Regions from separate parts of the Streptomyces sp. NPDC101194 genome, predicted to be linked through region 2. Evidence: riboswitches for the same ligand, from Rfam matches in the RefSeq annotation. Region 2 holds a riboswitch; the other holds the start of a gene.

Region 1 (7,263 bases), on a different contig from region 2:
GCCGGCGCACCAGTGACCGGGCGGGGCTCGGGGACTGGACGCCGAATCCGGACCGTTTCCCCGACGGGCTGACGCCGCTCGCCGACGAAGTGCACCGTCTCGGTATGCAGTTCGGCATCTGGGTCGAGCCGGAAATGGTCAATGCCGACAGCGATCTCTATCGCGCACACCCGGACTGGGTGCAGCATTTCCCCGGCCGGACGCGTACCGAGTTCCGTAATCAGCTGGTGCTCAATCTGGCCCGCACCGATGTGCGGGAGCATCTCTACGAGCAATTGCACACGCTGCTCTCCAGTGCGCCCGTCGATTATGTGAAATGGGACTTCAACCGCTCTTTCACCGATGCGGGCTGGCCCGGCGAGAGCTATCCGCAGAAGCTCTGGATCGAGCATGTGCAGGCCCTGTACGCGCTGATCGACCGGCTCCGGGCCGCGCACCCCTCGGTCGCCTTCGAGTCCTGCTCGGGCGGCGGCGGCCGGATCGATCTGGGGATTCTGTCCCGCACGGACCAGGTGTGGACCTCCGACAACACCGACCCGCTCGACCGCCTCGCCATTCAGGAGGGCTTCGGTCAGATCCATCCGGCCCGGGTGATGGCCGCCTGGGTCACCGACAGCCCGAACGTCCAGCTCAACAGCCGGGTCAGCTCGCTGCGCTTCCGCTTCGTGAGCGCGATGGCCGGTGTGCTCGGGGTCGGAGGGGACCTCACCGAATGGAGTGAGGCGGAACTCGCCGAGGCGCGGGGCTGGGTGAGCCTCTACAAGGAGATCCGGTCGGTGGTGCAGCTCGGCGACCTGTACCGGCTCCGTGCCCCGCGGGGAGGACTCGGCGCGGTCCAGTACGTCCACGGGGAGGAGACCGTCGTCCTGATGTGGCTGGAGGCGCAGAGGTACGGGGAGCGACCCCCGGCCCTCAGACTGCGCGGGCTCCACCCCGCGGCGACGTACACCTGCCTGGACACCGGGGCGGTGCACCACGGCTCGGTGCTGCTGCACCAGGGACTGCAGACCGGGCTCCAGGGGGATCTCGACGCGGGAGTGCTGAGGCTGCGGCGCGAGCGCTGAATGCGATGTGTCCATAATGTGCGGATTTGACCCGAACGCGCACTGTTTGTCGGGCAGATGGTCGCCCTCTCGTGAGCGGGATCATATCCGTGACGGTGTGTACTGGCGGGGCGGCCGGGTATTCCGTGCGCGGCGCGGAAATTCAAGATCTCTTGTCCACGGAGTGTGACCGGAATTCCGTGCCGAATTCCTGGCACGGATTCCGGTGCGGAACCGGTGGCTTGTTCTCGCCGTCCCGACTCGCTTACGGTCACCGTCAATCCGGTCGGACCGCCTAATCCTGCCGCCGCCCGGAATTCGCACCCACTCATCGTGTGGCAGGAGCGGGGGAACCAGGTAGGCCGCCGATCGGAGAAATCCGGCCGGCTCGGGGTGAAGCCGCGCTCGGCGCGGCCGGGCATCTCCAGTCCGAACCCGACAGCTCACCTCGTAGGCGCCGGAGAGGAAGCACCCCATGCCCATATCGGGTAAGCATCGTCGTACGAAGTCCGGCGTCATCGCCCGTGGTGTCGCGGCCGCAGGCGCCGGTGGCGCCGTCATCGCGCTGCCGCTGCTCGGCGCCACCGGCGCCCACGCCGCCCCGGCCGCCGCCACGCAGTCCGCCTCCGTCGCCGCGCACGCCGCCCCGGCGCAGCCGGTCGCGCAGAAGCAGGCCGCCACCACGACCTACTCCGTCGTCTCCGGCGACTACCTGTCGAAGATCGCCGCCGAGCACAAGATCGAGGGCGGCTGGCAGAAGCTGTACCAGGACAACCGCGAGGTCGTCGGCAAGGACCCCGGTCTGATCTTCCCGGGCATGAAGCTGACGCTCGGCGGCACGGCGTCGGCCGACGCCGCGGCCACCGGCGCCGGCGCGGGATCGGCCCTCCCCTCGAAGGCCCCCTCGGTTCCCTCGTCGGTCGTGGAGAAGTCCGCCGCGGTCAAGTCCACCCCGGCCAAGGAGTCCAAGACCTCCGCACCGGCCACCCAGAGCAGCAGCTCGGGCTACGTCCACCCGGTCCCCGGCAACCACACCACCGGTTACCGCGCCTCCGGCTCCAACTGGTCCAGCGGCAGCCACACCGGGATCGACTTCCCCGTCTTCACCGGCACCGGCGTGAAGGCCATCACCTCCGGCACCGTCGTCACCGCCGGCTGGGGTGGCGCGTACGGCAACCAGGTCGTCATCAAGCACGCCGACGGCCACTACTCGCAGTACGGTCACCTGTCCTCGATCTCCGTCTCGGCGGGCCAGTCCGTGAGCACCGGTCAGCAGATCGGCCTCTCCGGCGCCACCGGCAACGCCACCGGACCGCACCTGCACTTCGAGGTCCGCACGGGCCCGGCGTACGGTTCGGACATCGACCCGATCGCCTTCCTGGCTTCGCACGGCATCTACGTCTGAGCCGAACGACGGGGCAGTTGAACAACCGGCGTCTTTCGTCCGGATCGGGCCGGATCGGCCTGTCGGGCACGCGAGCCCGGCGTGATCCGGACGACAGGACCTGGGGATGACCCGAGCCATGGAAGGGGCGGTGCGCGGCGGCGCACCGCCCCTTCTGCTTATTCCCCCTTTACCGAATCTGACCGGGTGGTCTATCTCACCACCCGTCAACCCCTTATTACGGTCGCGTAGGTCACATTCAGCGGTGCAGGATAAGCGTTTGTGGCAGACGATTCGAGAAAAAATCAACGTGGCGTCATCAATCGACATGGTGTCATCGGGTCGTACGCGGCGATCGGCGACAGCTTCACCGAGGGGGTCGGCGACCCCGGCCCGGACGGGACCTTTGTCGGCTGGGCGGACCGGTTCGCGGTGCTTCTCGCGGACCAGCTCCCCGACCTCGATACGGGGTCGGGCACCGAGGGCTCCGCGCACGGGAACTTCAGGTACGCCAATCTCGCCGTACGCGGACGACTGCTCGACCAGATCGTCGAGGAGCAGGTGCCGCGCGCCAAGGAGCTCGCACCCGACCTGGTCAGCTTCTGCGCGGGCGGCAACGACATCATCAGGCCCGGCACCGACCCCGACGACGTCGCCGAGCGCTTCGAGCGCGCGGTCGCGGAGCTGACCGGATCGGTCGGCACCGTCATGGTCACCACCGGCTTCGACACCCGTGGCGTTCCCGTACTGCGCCATCTGCGCGGCAAGATCGCCACCTACACCGCCCATGTGCGGTCCATCGCCGACCGCTACGACTGCCCGGTCCTCGACCTGTGGTCGCTGCGGTCCGTCCAGGACAGGCGCGCCTGGGACGACGACCGGCTCCATCTGTCGCCCGAGGGACACACCAGGGTCGCGCTGCGGGCCGCCCAGGTCCTCGGCCTCGACGTGCCGGCCGACCCCGACCAGGAATGGCCCCCGCAGGCACAGCGAGGCACGCTCGAAGTCCGGCGCGACGACATCCATTGGGCACGCGAGTACCTGGTGCCGTGGATCGGCCGTCGGCTGCGGGGCGAGTCCTCCGGCGACCACGTCGAGGCGAAGCGGCCGGACCTCCTGCCGCTCTAGACCGTGTGTTCGAACTGCTGTCTGCCGTGCGACGCCTGACACGCACGCTCGCAGCGTTGCCGGAGCCGTCCACGTACGTCCGGTACGCGGGCGATCTTCCGCCGTGCGGTCGCACGCGCCGGACGCCGCACGGCCCGGCCTCCGGCCGAACGTCGCCGGCTCGAAGACGCGTCCTGGTGCCGCGTCCGGACGGGTCCACCGGCTCGCGACGCCCGGCACGCCACCCGCCGGTGCCCTCGTTCGCCGGACGGTCCCGAGGTTCAGGACCGTCCGGCGAGGGACGACAACGGGGGTGCCGGTATCCGCTCCAGCACTCCGCCCGCGAAGACGTCGTACAGCGGCAGCGTCTCCAGATGCACATAGCCGATGTGGCAGTCGCAGACGGCGAGTGGACAGGCCCGCGGGCCGAGCGAGCGGCGATAGCTTCCGTCGTAGAGGTTGCCCAGCTCCGCCGGGACGAAGTGGCAGCGGCGCACCGTGCCGTCACCGTCCACCGAGACGACCGACTCGCCCGTCCGGCAGGGCAGCCCGGCCGAGCGGTGCGGATGCCTGCTGTACGGGAAGAGCGGGTCGAGGGCCGTCCACCGATCCGCCTCCTCGTCGGTGTAGCTGTGCCCCTCGGCGGCGTTCACCCAGAGATAGACCTCGCCCGGCAGCGCGGCCCGCAGCCGTCGCGCCTCGTCGAGATGGTCGTCGAGACCGACGACCCCGACGCTGTGGCGGATGCCGAGCGCGGTCAGCTCCCGGCACTTGGCCAGGAACCGCTCGTACGGTGTCTGCCCCGGGTGGTACGTGCACCAGAGCGCGATCTTCTCGCGACCGGCGTCACCCGCCTCGGCCAGCCAGTCCGTACGGCTGCTGAGGTTGGTCTGGATCGCGACCCGGCCGATGTGCGGCAGTCGCGCCAGCTCCACCAGCGCACGGCGGTACCAGGAGCGGACCAGACCCTCGCCCCACGGGGTGAACAGGACCGAGAGCCGGTCGCCGGTCTGTACGGCGGCCCACGCCGTGAACCGCTCCAGCGCGGCGCGGTCGGCACGCAACTGCTCCCGGCTGTCCCGCCGCTTGGCAAACGGACAGTACGGGCAGTCGTAGTCGCAGGACGCGAGCGGGCCGCGATAGAGGATGGTCAGGTCCATGGGCACGCTCACTTCAGTTCGTAGGCGGCCATCGCGGCCCGCACGCCGGGGGAGAAGAGTTCCGGGCCCAGTGCGTCGGAGTGGGCCAGACCCTCGGGGGAGAGCCGCAGCAGGCCGGACGCACCGGCCGCTGCGTCGAGCCAGCCACGCGCCTCGAACCGGGCCAGTTCGGTGCGGAAGTCGTCGGCCGGGGAGCTGCCGAACCGCTCCCGGTAGTCGGCCGGACGCAACCCCTCGGCCTGCAGGAGCGACTGCAGGAGATGGCGTCGGCGGGCCTCGTCGCCGTCGACGTACCGTCCGACCTCGGCGCGTGAGAAGTCCTCGGTCGCGGTGTAGCCGTCGATGATCGCCCGAACCTCCCGCATCTCCACCGCGTAGTCGAAGGAGTAGTGCAGACCCGTGGTGTACGAACGGGCGCCGCACCCCAGGCCGATCATGCCGTCGGTCTGACAGGCGTAGTCGTCCGGGCCGTCCGTCCGGGGGGCGTCGGAGCGGCGGAACATCCGCATGGACACCTGCTCGTAGCCGCGGGCGAGGAGATGGTCCCGGCCCGCGCGGTACAGCCGCAGCCGCTGTTCGTCCCAGGCGGCGTCCGCCGCCGCCTCGCCGTCGGTGCCGAGCCGTCCCAGACCGGTCAACGGACGCACGTACAGCGGGTAGAGGTACAGCTCCTCCGGCCGCCAGCCGAGCGCCGCGTCCAGCGAGGTGCGCCAGCTGTCCTCGGTCTGCCCGTCGATCCCGTAGATCAGGTCGATGTTGAGGACCGGGATGCGGGCATCACGTATCCGGTCCAGCGCCCCCTCCACCTCGGCGCGGCGCTGCGGTCGTACGGCGGCACGCGCCTCGGCTTCGACGAAGCTCTGCACGCCGATGCTGATCCTGGTCGTCCCGCGGTCGGCGAGGACCGCCAGCCGGTCGGCCGTCGCGGTCGACGGCGAGGTCTCGACCGACAGCGGGACGGACCGCAGATCCGCACCCATCCGCTTCTCCGCGATGTCGCAGAGCCGCTCCAGCTCCGCCGCCGTCAGGAACGTGGGAGTGCCTCCGCCGAACGCCGCCGCCGCGAACCGCACCGGATCGGTGTCGCCCAGCGCGTCGCGGACGACGGTGGCCTGCCGGTCGAGCGCGTCGAGATACCGGGTCGTCAGCTCGTCGGGGGCGCCGATCCGGGTGAAGAGGTTGCAGAAGCCGCAGCGGACCTCGCAGAACGGTATGTGGAGATAGAGCGAGAGCGCGTCCTTGCGCTCGGCCGCCCACAACTCGCGCAGCGCGGGCCGCTCGGCGAGGGGGCGATAGGCGGTCTTGTGCGGATAGGCGTAGACATAGCTCTGGTACGGGCGGGTGGTGTGCGCGACGGTCGTGGTGCGGCTCATGATGCGGTGACCCCCGGTTCCAGGAAGAAGTGCGCGTACGGAACGGTCCAGACGGACTCGTGGCCGAGCCGGTGGCCGGTGTAGCCGTCGTCCCCGTAGGCCGTGCCGTGGTCGGAGCAGACGATGGCGAAACAGCGGCGTCGACTGCTCGCGGCGGCGAGGAGCCGGCCGATGTGGGCGTCGACGTACTCCAGGGCGGCGGCATGGGTGGCGCGGGAATCGCCCGCCTCGCGTGTGGCCCCCGGCCGGTGGAACCAGTTCGGCTGGTGCAGGGCGGCCACATTGACGAAGAGGAAGAGCCTCTGCTCGGCCGGGAGTTCGGCGACGACCTGCTCGGCACGGGCGACCTGGGCCTCGAACGAGGTGGGCGACGCCACACCGAACTCCGGTTCCCAGTGGCTCTCCTGGAACATGCCGGGCAGCACGGAGCCGAGCGGCCCCTGTCGGTTGAAGAAGCCGACGCCGCCGATGCACACCGTGCGGTAGCCCACTGCGGCGAGGCCGGACAGCAGATCGGGGGTGTCGAAGACGAAGGTGCCCGACGCCGTGGACTCACTGCCCGCGAAGCGTGCCGCGAACAGCCGGGGGTGCGGCCCGGGGCCGACCGGTGTCGGCAGGAATCCCGCGAAGATCGCCTGATGGGAGGCGTAGGTGAAGCTGCCGGGCGCATGCCGCTTCTCCCAGACCCCGCCCGGCAGATGGCGCGCCAGATGGGGGATGCGTCCGGCGGCGGCGAGTTCGGCCGCCACGTCGTAGCGCAGGGTGTCGAGGGTGACGAGCAGCAGATCGTGGCTGCCCACGATCTCGCTCATGTCCGGGTTCCGGGCCTCGGCGAGGACGGGCGCGGTGTCAGGCAGTGGCGTTCGCACGGTGGTTCCTTGCTCTGTTCAGTACGGCGGCGACCTGCGCCGCATAGGTGTCCAGGCCCTCGGCGCCGCTGCCGGGAAGTCCGGTCAGTCGCGGCAGCAGATCACCGAAGGCGTTGACCTCGCCGACGGCGAAGCGCCGCCAGCCGGCCATGGGCAGCAGGTCCACGCCCACGCACAGCGTGTCCGGGAAGCAGGCCGCGGCCCGTTCGCACACGGCCAGGGCCTCCGCCCAGCTGCCGCCCGCGGTCTCGACGGCCGCACGGACGTCGTCGAGACTGCCGCGTTCGCCGCCGAGGTGAAGATTGGTCATGGGGGAGCGGCTGGTGC
Region 2 (7,263 bases):
CGGCGGTACGCGAGGCCCAGCGTGATTCGAAGGACGCCTCCCAGCAGATCGACAAGTCCGGGCAGCTCAGCCGGGCCAAACTGCACGGCATGATCTTCGACCGGGTCCTCGACCGGGCCGCGCGGGACGCCGGGGTGACCGTCAGCCGCAACGAGATCCAGCAGATGCGCAGGGCGGCCGCCACCCAGTCCGGGGGAGAGGCACAGCTGCGGACGGCGATGCTCCAGCAGAGCTGGGTCGCCCCCGACCAGATCGACGCCGTCCTGCGCGAGCAGGTCCAGCTGACGAAGCTGGCCCAGGCGCTCGGCGCCGACCTGCAGCAGCCCGAGGGGCAGAAGGCCGTCGGCGACGCGCTCAGCAAGGCGTCGAAGGCGCTGAAGGTCGACGTGAATCCGCGGTACGGCGCCTGGGACGACAAGCAGACCCAGCTCGCCGACTACAAGGCACCCTGGATCACCCAGGTCACCAGGCCGGCCGATGCGGGCACCGGGGCCGGCGCCTGAGGGCGGCGACCGGAGCGACCGGGGTAAATTCGAACGGTGAACGCTGAAGCCCCCGGTCGTATCGTCCTGCTCACCGCCAGCCACCGTGTCGCGCCCGGTCTTCTGTCCTGGCCCGCCTGGCAGACGCTGCGCGCCGCCGACCGGGTGCTCTGCGCCGAGCGGGACAATCCGCAGCTGCCGTATCTGCGCGAGGCGGGCGTCACCGTCGAGCACGCGGCGCCCACCGCGCAGGAGCTCGTCGACGCCTGCGAGGGCGGCCGGAGCGTCGTCGTCCTCACGAGCGGCGAAGGCAGCCCGTCGCTGACCGACGGGCTCGCGCGGCTCGCGGGATCGGGCCGGGTACGGATGCCGGACCTGGAGCTGCTGCCCGGTTCGTACGATCTGCCGGGGGCCAGGTTCCTCGATCTGGTCCAGATCATGGACCGGATCCGGATCGAATGCCCCTGGACCTCGCAGAAGACCCACAAGGGCCTCGCCAAGTACGCCATCGAGGAGGCGTACGAACTCGTCGAGGCGATCGAGGACGGCGACCGCGACGAGCTGCGCGAGGAGCTCGGGGACGTGCTGCTCCAGGTCGTCTTCCACGCCCGGATCGCCGAGGAGGGCCGTCCCGAGGACGGGGCGGAGCCGTTCTCCGTCGACGACGTGGCCGCGACCCTCGTCGAGAAGCTGATCCACCGCCACCCGCACGTCTTCGGCGACGAGACCGCCGAGACCCCCCAGGACGTGCACGCGCACTGGCTGCGCACCAAGGCCGTCGAGAAGCAGCGTGACTCGGTCACCGACGGAGTGCCGCTCGGCCAGCCCGGCCTGGCGCTGGCGGCGAAACTGGCCGGCCGGGTCCGTACCGCGGGGCTCGACGTGGCGCTCCCCGCGGGCGACGGCATCGGGTACGAGCTCCTCGCGCTCGCCGTGCGCGCCGAACAGGACGGCATCGACCCCGAGGCCGCGCTGAGGGCCGCGGGCCGCGCCTACCGGGACGCCATCCGCGCGGCGGAGGGCAACGGATAACGTCGGGGGGTGAACCACAGCCCCGCCGACCGCCCCGCCGATCTGCCCGCCGACGACCCCGCCGGTGATGTCGGCGACCGCCCAGCCGACAGCCCGGCGGACCATTCAGGCTCCCGCCCTGCCGACGGCCCGGCCAAAGACCCCGGCGACCGACCCGCCGCCTGCCCCGTCGGTGCGCCCGAACTCTTCACCTGGGAGTTCGCCACCGATCCGTATCCGGCCTACGCCTGGCTGCGCGAGCACAGCCCGGTGCACCGCACCGCGCTTCCCAGCGGCGTCGAGGCGTGGCTCGTGACCCGGTACGCGGACGCGCGGCAGGCGCTGGCCGACGGCCGCCTCTCCAAGAACCCGGCGCACCACGCCGAGCCGGCGCACGCCAAGGGGAAGACCGGCATCCCGGGCGAGCGCAAGGCGGAGCTGATGACGCATCTGCTGAACATCGACCCGCCCGACCACACCCGGTTGCGTCGTCTCGTCTCCAAGGCGTTCACCCCGCGCCGGGTCGCCGCGTTCGCGCCGCGCGTGCAGGAACTGACGGACCGCCTCATCGACCGCTTCATCACGGAGGGGAAGGCGGACCTCATCCACGACTTCGCGTTCCCGCTCCCCATCTACGCGATCTGCGATCTGCTCGGGGTGCCGCGCGAGGACCAGGACGACTTCCGGGACTGGGCGGGCATGATGATCCGGCACGGCGGCGGACCGCGTGGCGGGGTGGCCAGATCGGTGAAGAAGATGCGCGGCTATCTCGCCGAGCTGATCCACCGCAAGCGGGAGAACCCGGGGGACGATCTGATCTCGGGGCTGATCAGGGCCAGCGACCACGGCGAGCACCTCACCGAGAACGAGGCCGCGGCCATGGCCTTCATCCTCCTCTTCGCCGGCTTCGAGACGACGGTCAATCTCATCGGCAACGGGGTGTACGCCCTGTTGCGCAACCCCGTGCAGCGCGAGCGGCTGCATCTCTCCCTCGACGCGGGGGAGACCGGGCTGCTGGAGACCGGCATCGAGGAACTGCTGCGGTACGACGGCCCTGTGGAGCTGGCGACCTGGCGGTTCGCCACCGAGCCACTGACACTCGGCGGGCAGGACATCGCGGCCGGTGACCCCGTGCTCGTCGTGCTCGCCGCCGCCGACCGCGACCCGGAGCGTTTCGAGAACCCCGACACGCTCGACCTCGCACGGCGTGACAATCAGCACCTCGGATACGGGCACGGCATCCACTACTGCCTGGGTGCGCCACTCGCCCGGCTGGAGGGACAGACCGCGCTCGCCACGCTCCTGAGGCGCCTTCCGGACCTGCGGCTTGCGGTGGAACCTACCGATTTGCGATGGCGTGGCGGGCTCATCATGCGCGGACTGCGCACGTTGCCGGTGGAGTTCGCGCCGGGGGTCCCCACGACGCGAGGTGACGCTCTGTCAACTCTGTGACTTTCACGTGATCCGTGCTGCATCGACTTGTGACACGCGTTCGAGTCCCGCTAGGTTCACCGTTCGACTCACCAGTCACTCGTCAGTCACACGGAAGGCAACCCCATGGGCTCCGCGAACGGCAGACACCGTCGCCCTCGTCAGGCACCCGCCATCGTCGTCGCCGCGGGCGTGACCGGCTCGGCCATCGCCATCCCGCTGCTCGGTGCGGCCGGTGCGCACGCGGCCGATGCCACGACCTGGGACCGGGTGGCCGAGTGCGAGAGCGGCGGCATGTGGAGCGCCGATCTCGGCAATGGCTTCTACGGCGGCCTGCAGTTCTCGCCGGAGACCTGGAAGGCGTACGGCGGCGAGTCGTACGCCCCGCGTGCCGACCTCGCCAGCCGTGCGCAGCAGATAGCCGTGGCCCAGAAGGTCCTGGCCGACAAGGGTCCGCAGGCGTGGCCCAGCTGTGCGGTCATCTCCGGTCTCGCGGCGGACGGGACGCTGCCGGGTGTCGACCCGGGGGTCGCGCCCTCCGGCAAGCCGACGAACGGCACTGAGTCGGCTGACGACGAGTCGGCCACCCCCTCCGAGACCGCCACGCCGTCGGACAGGGCCGACGGCCACTCGGGTGCCCACGGCAAGTCGGCGGCGAAGAAGGGGCACTCCGCGAAGCCTTCGGCCACCGGGTCGGTCGCCCCGTCCTCGGATCCGTCCCCCGAAGCGTCCGATTCTCCCCGTAAGTCCGACTCGTCCAATGGTGTGAGCGGCAAGCATCGCGGCGCCCCGGCGCCCGAGGGGAGCCGGGGCGCGAACGGCGGCGTCGACCGCGAGTCGGGTCGTCATGCCTCCCGCGGTGGCGGCGACGCCCGCCACGCGGGCGCGTCGGCGGCCGACGGCACGTACACCGTCCGCTCCGGCGACAACCTCTGGGCGATTGCTGATGCACAGAAGGTTCCCGGCGGCTGGCCCGCGCTCTATGAGGCCAACAAGGGGACGGTCGGCTCCGACCCGGACCTCATCCTCCCTGGCCAGAGCCTCCGTATCGATGTGAAGGCCGACTGAGAGCGGTCTGAAAATCGGCTAATGGAGCCTCAAAAACCGGGGTAGTTCAGGGACCTATGTCCGCTTATGCGTAAGTGAGACATGGGTCTCTTTACGTCAACTGGCGTGTCGCGTCCGGGTTGCGCTTCCGCATCGCCTCCGACCTGCGAAAACGACGGTTCCTCAGATGCAAGTAAGGGCTGATTGTCCGATGTGTCCATCTTTGAATGTGGGGGTTGCCTGTGTTTACGGTCGGAACCGCTCGCACCGCGGGCCCCGTCGACCGTCACGCCGAATCCTGCCGTCGGTCGAAGGGAACAGACGCGTAAAGCGCCGTAGGCAGGAGCGGGGGACCCAGGTAGGCGCCGGCCTGATCGTCGAAAAGCGGATCAGGGACGGCTTGGGGTGAAGTCGCGCGCTAGGACGTGCGACCGGGCAACTCACTTGGCCCGAACCCGACAGCTCACCTCGTAGGCGTCGGTGAGGAGAAGTTCCATGCTGTTTTCCAGCAAGGGCAAGCACCGCCGCCCGTCCAAGGCCGTCCGTGTCGCCACGCTCGCCGGTGTCGCCGGTACCGCCGTCGCCGTCCCGCTGATGGGTGCGACCGGTGCCTCCGCAGCCTCCGTCGCCACCTGGGACGCCGTCGCGCAGTGCGAGTCCGGTGGCAACTGGTCCATCAACACCGGCAACGGCTACTACGGCGGTCTGCAGTTCTCGCAGTCCAGCTGGGCCGCCGCCGGCGGTACGCAGTACGCCCCCCGCGCCGACCTGGCCACCAAGGCCCAGCAGATCGCCGCCGCCGAGAAGCTCCTCGCCATGCAGGGCCCGAGCGCCTGGGGCTGCGCCGGCGCCGGCAACCTGCGCAACGACGGTGTGGACCCGGGTGTCGACACCGGCTCCTCCTCGAAGACCGCCTCCGGTGCCACGCGGCAGAGCACCCCGGCCGCGCCCGAGCGGCAGTCGCAGCCGAAGAAGGCCGAGCGCGCCGAGGCCCCCGCCACCAACCGCTCGGACCGCTCCGCCGCCCCGCAGGCCGAGTCGAAGAAGACCGTCACCACCCCGACCGGTCAGAAGGTCGCGAAGGGCGACGGCGAGTACAAGGTCGTCTCCGGCGACTCCCTGAGCAGGATCGCCGCCGACCACAAGGTCAAGGGCGGCTGGCAGCACCTGTTCGAGCTGAACAAGGACATCGTCAAGGACGCCGACCTGATCTACCCGGGTCAGCAGCTGCACCTGACGAAGTAGTCCGGGACCTCTCCTCCCTGAGCACCCCGGCCCGGCGCGCGTTCCCCCGTACGCGCCGGGCCGGGGTTTCCGTGTGGCCCCCTGCTTCCGCGGGCGCGTCACCTCTGTATGCGCGGCAGCTCCGTCCCGGCGGGGCGCGTCGTCTCGGTGTCGCGTCATAACGGGAGGGGCGGGCCCGCGCGAGGCAGGTCTCCGGGCAGGCCCCGGGACGTGCATGATCGTTCAACTTTTGTAGTTACCGGCCAGTAAAATTCTGGCTGTTTGCCCTGTAATGCTCGCTCTTGGGTCCTTTTTCGTCCCAGGGGACGGGCGGTCGTCCGACTGAGCGGGCCGGGCCGGTTAGGCTCTTGTCGCAAGGCCAAAGTGACCCTGCACAACCAGTGTCATATCCCAGAAGGAGATGCCTCGTGCCGTCCATCGACGTCGTCGTAGCCCGGGAAATCCTCGACTCCCGGGGGAACCCCACGGTCGAGGTCGAGGTTGGCCTCGACGACGGCAGCACGGGCCGTGCTGCCGTGCCGTCCGGCGCCTCCACCGGTGCGTTCGAGGCCATTGAGCTTCGCGACGGTGACCCCAACCGCTACCAGGGCAAGGGCGTGGAGAAGGCCGTCCTCGCCGTGATCGAGCAGATCGGCCCGGAGCTCGTGGGTTACGACGCGACCGAGCAGCGGCTGATCGACCAGGCGATGTTCGACCTGGACGCCACGGAGAACAAGGGCTCGCTCGGCGCGAACGCCATCCTCGGTGTCTCCCTGGCCGTCGCCCACGCCGCCTCCGAGGCCTCGGACCTGCCGCTGTTCCGCTACCTCGGCGGCCCGAACGCGCACCTGCTGCCCGTTCCGATGATGAACATCCTCAACGGTGGGTCGCACGCCGACTCCAACGTGGACATCCAGGAGTTCATGATCGCCCCGATCGGCGCGGAGTCCTTCTCCGAGGCACTGCGCTGGGGTGCCGAGGTCTACCACACGCTGAAGAAGGTCCTGAAGACCAAGGGTCTTTCGACCGGTCTCGGCGACGAGGGCGGCTTCGCGCCGAACCTGGAGTCGAACCGCGCCGCCCTGGACCTCATCGTCGAGGCCATCAAGGAAGCCGGCTACGTCCCGGGCAAGGACATCGCGCTCGCGCTCGACGTCGCCGCCTCGGAGTTCTACAAGGACGGCAAGTACGAGTTCGAGGGCAAGTCCCGCTCCGCCGCCGAGATGACCGAGTACTACGAGGAGCTCGTCTCCGCGTACCCGCTGGTCTCCATCGAGGACCCGCTGTACGAGGACGACTGGGCCGGCTGGAAGGTCATCACCGACAAGCTCGGCACCAAGGTGCAGATCGTCGGTGACGACCTGTTCGTCACCAACCCGGAGCGTCTGGCCCGCGGCATCGAGGAGGGCTCCGCCAACGCCCTGCTCGTCAAGGTCAACCAGATCGGTTCGCTGACCGAGACGCTGGACGCCGTCGAGCTGGCCCAGCGCAACGGCTTCAAGTGCATGATGTCCCACCGCTCCGGCGAGACCGAGGACGTCACCATCGCCGACCTCGCCGTCGCGGTGAACTGCGGCCAGATCAAGACCGGCGCCCCGGCCCGCTCGGACCGCGTCGCCAAGTACAACCAGCTGCTGCGCATCGAGGAGATCCTCGACGACGCCGCGGTGTACGCGGGCCGCTCGGCGTTCCCGCGGTTCCGCTCCGAGAGCTGACCGGCGCGGCACTCCGCGAGCCGATCGGCACAGCGCTCCGCGAACCGATGAGCGCGGCGCTCCGCGAATCGTCAGGCGCGGCAAGGGCTGACCGCGGGCCCTCACGGGCCAAAGGCACCGGCCTCCGTCCGTCCCCGCACTCGGTCCCGTACCGTGTGCGGGGACGGACGTGCGTAATGGGGAGGCGGAGACATGGCCGCGAAGGACCGGGACCGGTTCTCCACCGCGACCCGGCTGCGGCTGCTCGGTGAGCAGACCGCCGCCCGCGTCTACCGGTCGCAGAACCGCCGTCAGGCCCGACGCTCCCGGCTCACCGGCCGGGCGGCCTTCCTCGCCCTCGTCGTCTGCTCCCT

What was found. Region 2 has a riboswitch for cyclic di-AMP ahead of ACIRP2_RS24340 (transglycosylase family protein). Riboswitches for the same ligand answer to the same signal wherever they lie in the genome.
Region 1: another riboswitch for cyclic di-AMP. It lies ahead of ACIRP2_RS32965 (peptidoglycan DD-metalloendopeptidase family protein); the one in region 2 lies ahead of ACIRP2_RS24340 (transglycosylase family protein).

What each region holds. Positions count from the first base shown of each region.
Region 1 is NZ_JBIWOS010000011.1:300,530-307,792, reverse strand. Features, by position in the region: gene ACIRP2_RS32970 (alpha-galactosidase) at 1-1,064, shown strand, start outside; cyclic di-AMP (ydaO/yuaA leader) riboswitch at 1,355-1,513, shown strand; gene ACIRP2_RS32965 (peptidoglycan DD-metalloendopeptidase family protein) at 1,519-2,448, shown strand; gene ACIRP2_RS32960 (SGNH/GDSL hydrolase family protein) at 2,710-3,555, shown strand; gene ACIRP2_RS32955 (STM4011 family radical SAM protein) at 3,816-4,694, opposite strand; gene ACIRP2_RS32950 (STM4012 family radical SAM protein) at 4,703-6,067, opposite strand; gene ACIRP2_RS32945 (STM4013/SEN3800 family hydrolase) at 6,064-6,879, opposite strand; gene ACIRP2_RS32940 (STM4014 family protein) at 6,917-7,263, opposite strand, start outside.
Region 2 is NZ_JBIWOS010000006.1:401,490-408,752, forward strand. Features, by position in the region: gene ACIRP2_RS24320 (SurA N-terminal domain-containing protein) at 1-503, shown strand, start outside; gene ACIRP2_RS24325 (nucleoside triphosphate pyrophosphohydrolase) at 540-1,514, shown strand; gene ACIRP2_RS24330 (cytochrome P450) at 1,524-2,945, shown strand; gene ACIRP2_RS24335 (transglycosylase family protein) at 3,051-3,992, shown strand; cyclic di-AMP (ydaO/yuaA leader) riboswitch at 4,293-4,463, shown strand; gene ACIRP2_RS24340 (transglycosylase family protein) at 4,467-5,216, shown strand; gene eno (phosphopyruvate hydratase) at 5,624-6,910, shown strand; gene ACIRP2_RS24350 (septum formation initiator family protein) at 7,103-7,263, shown strand, end outside.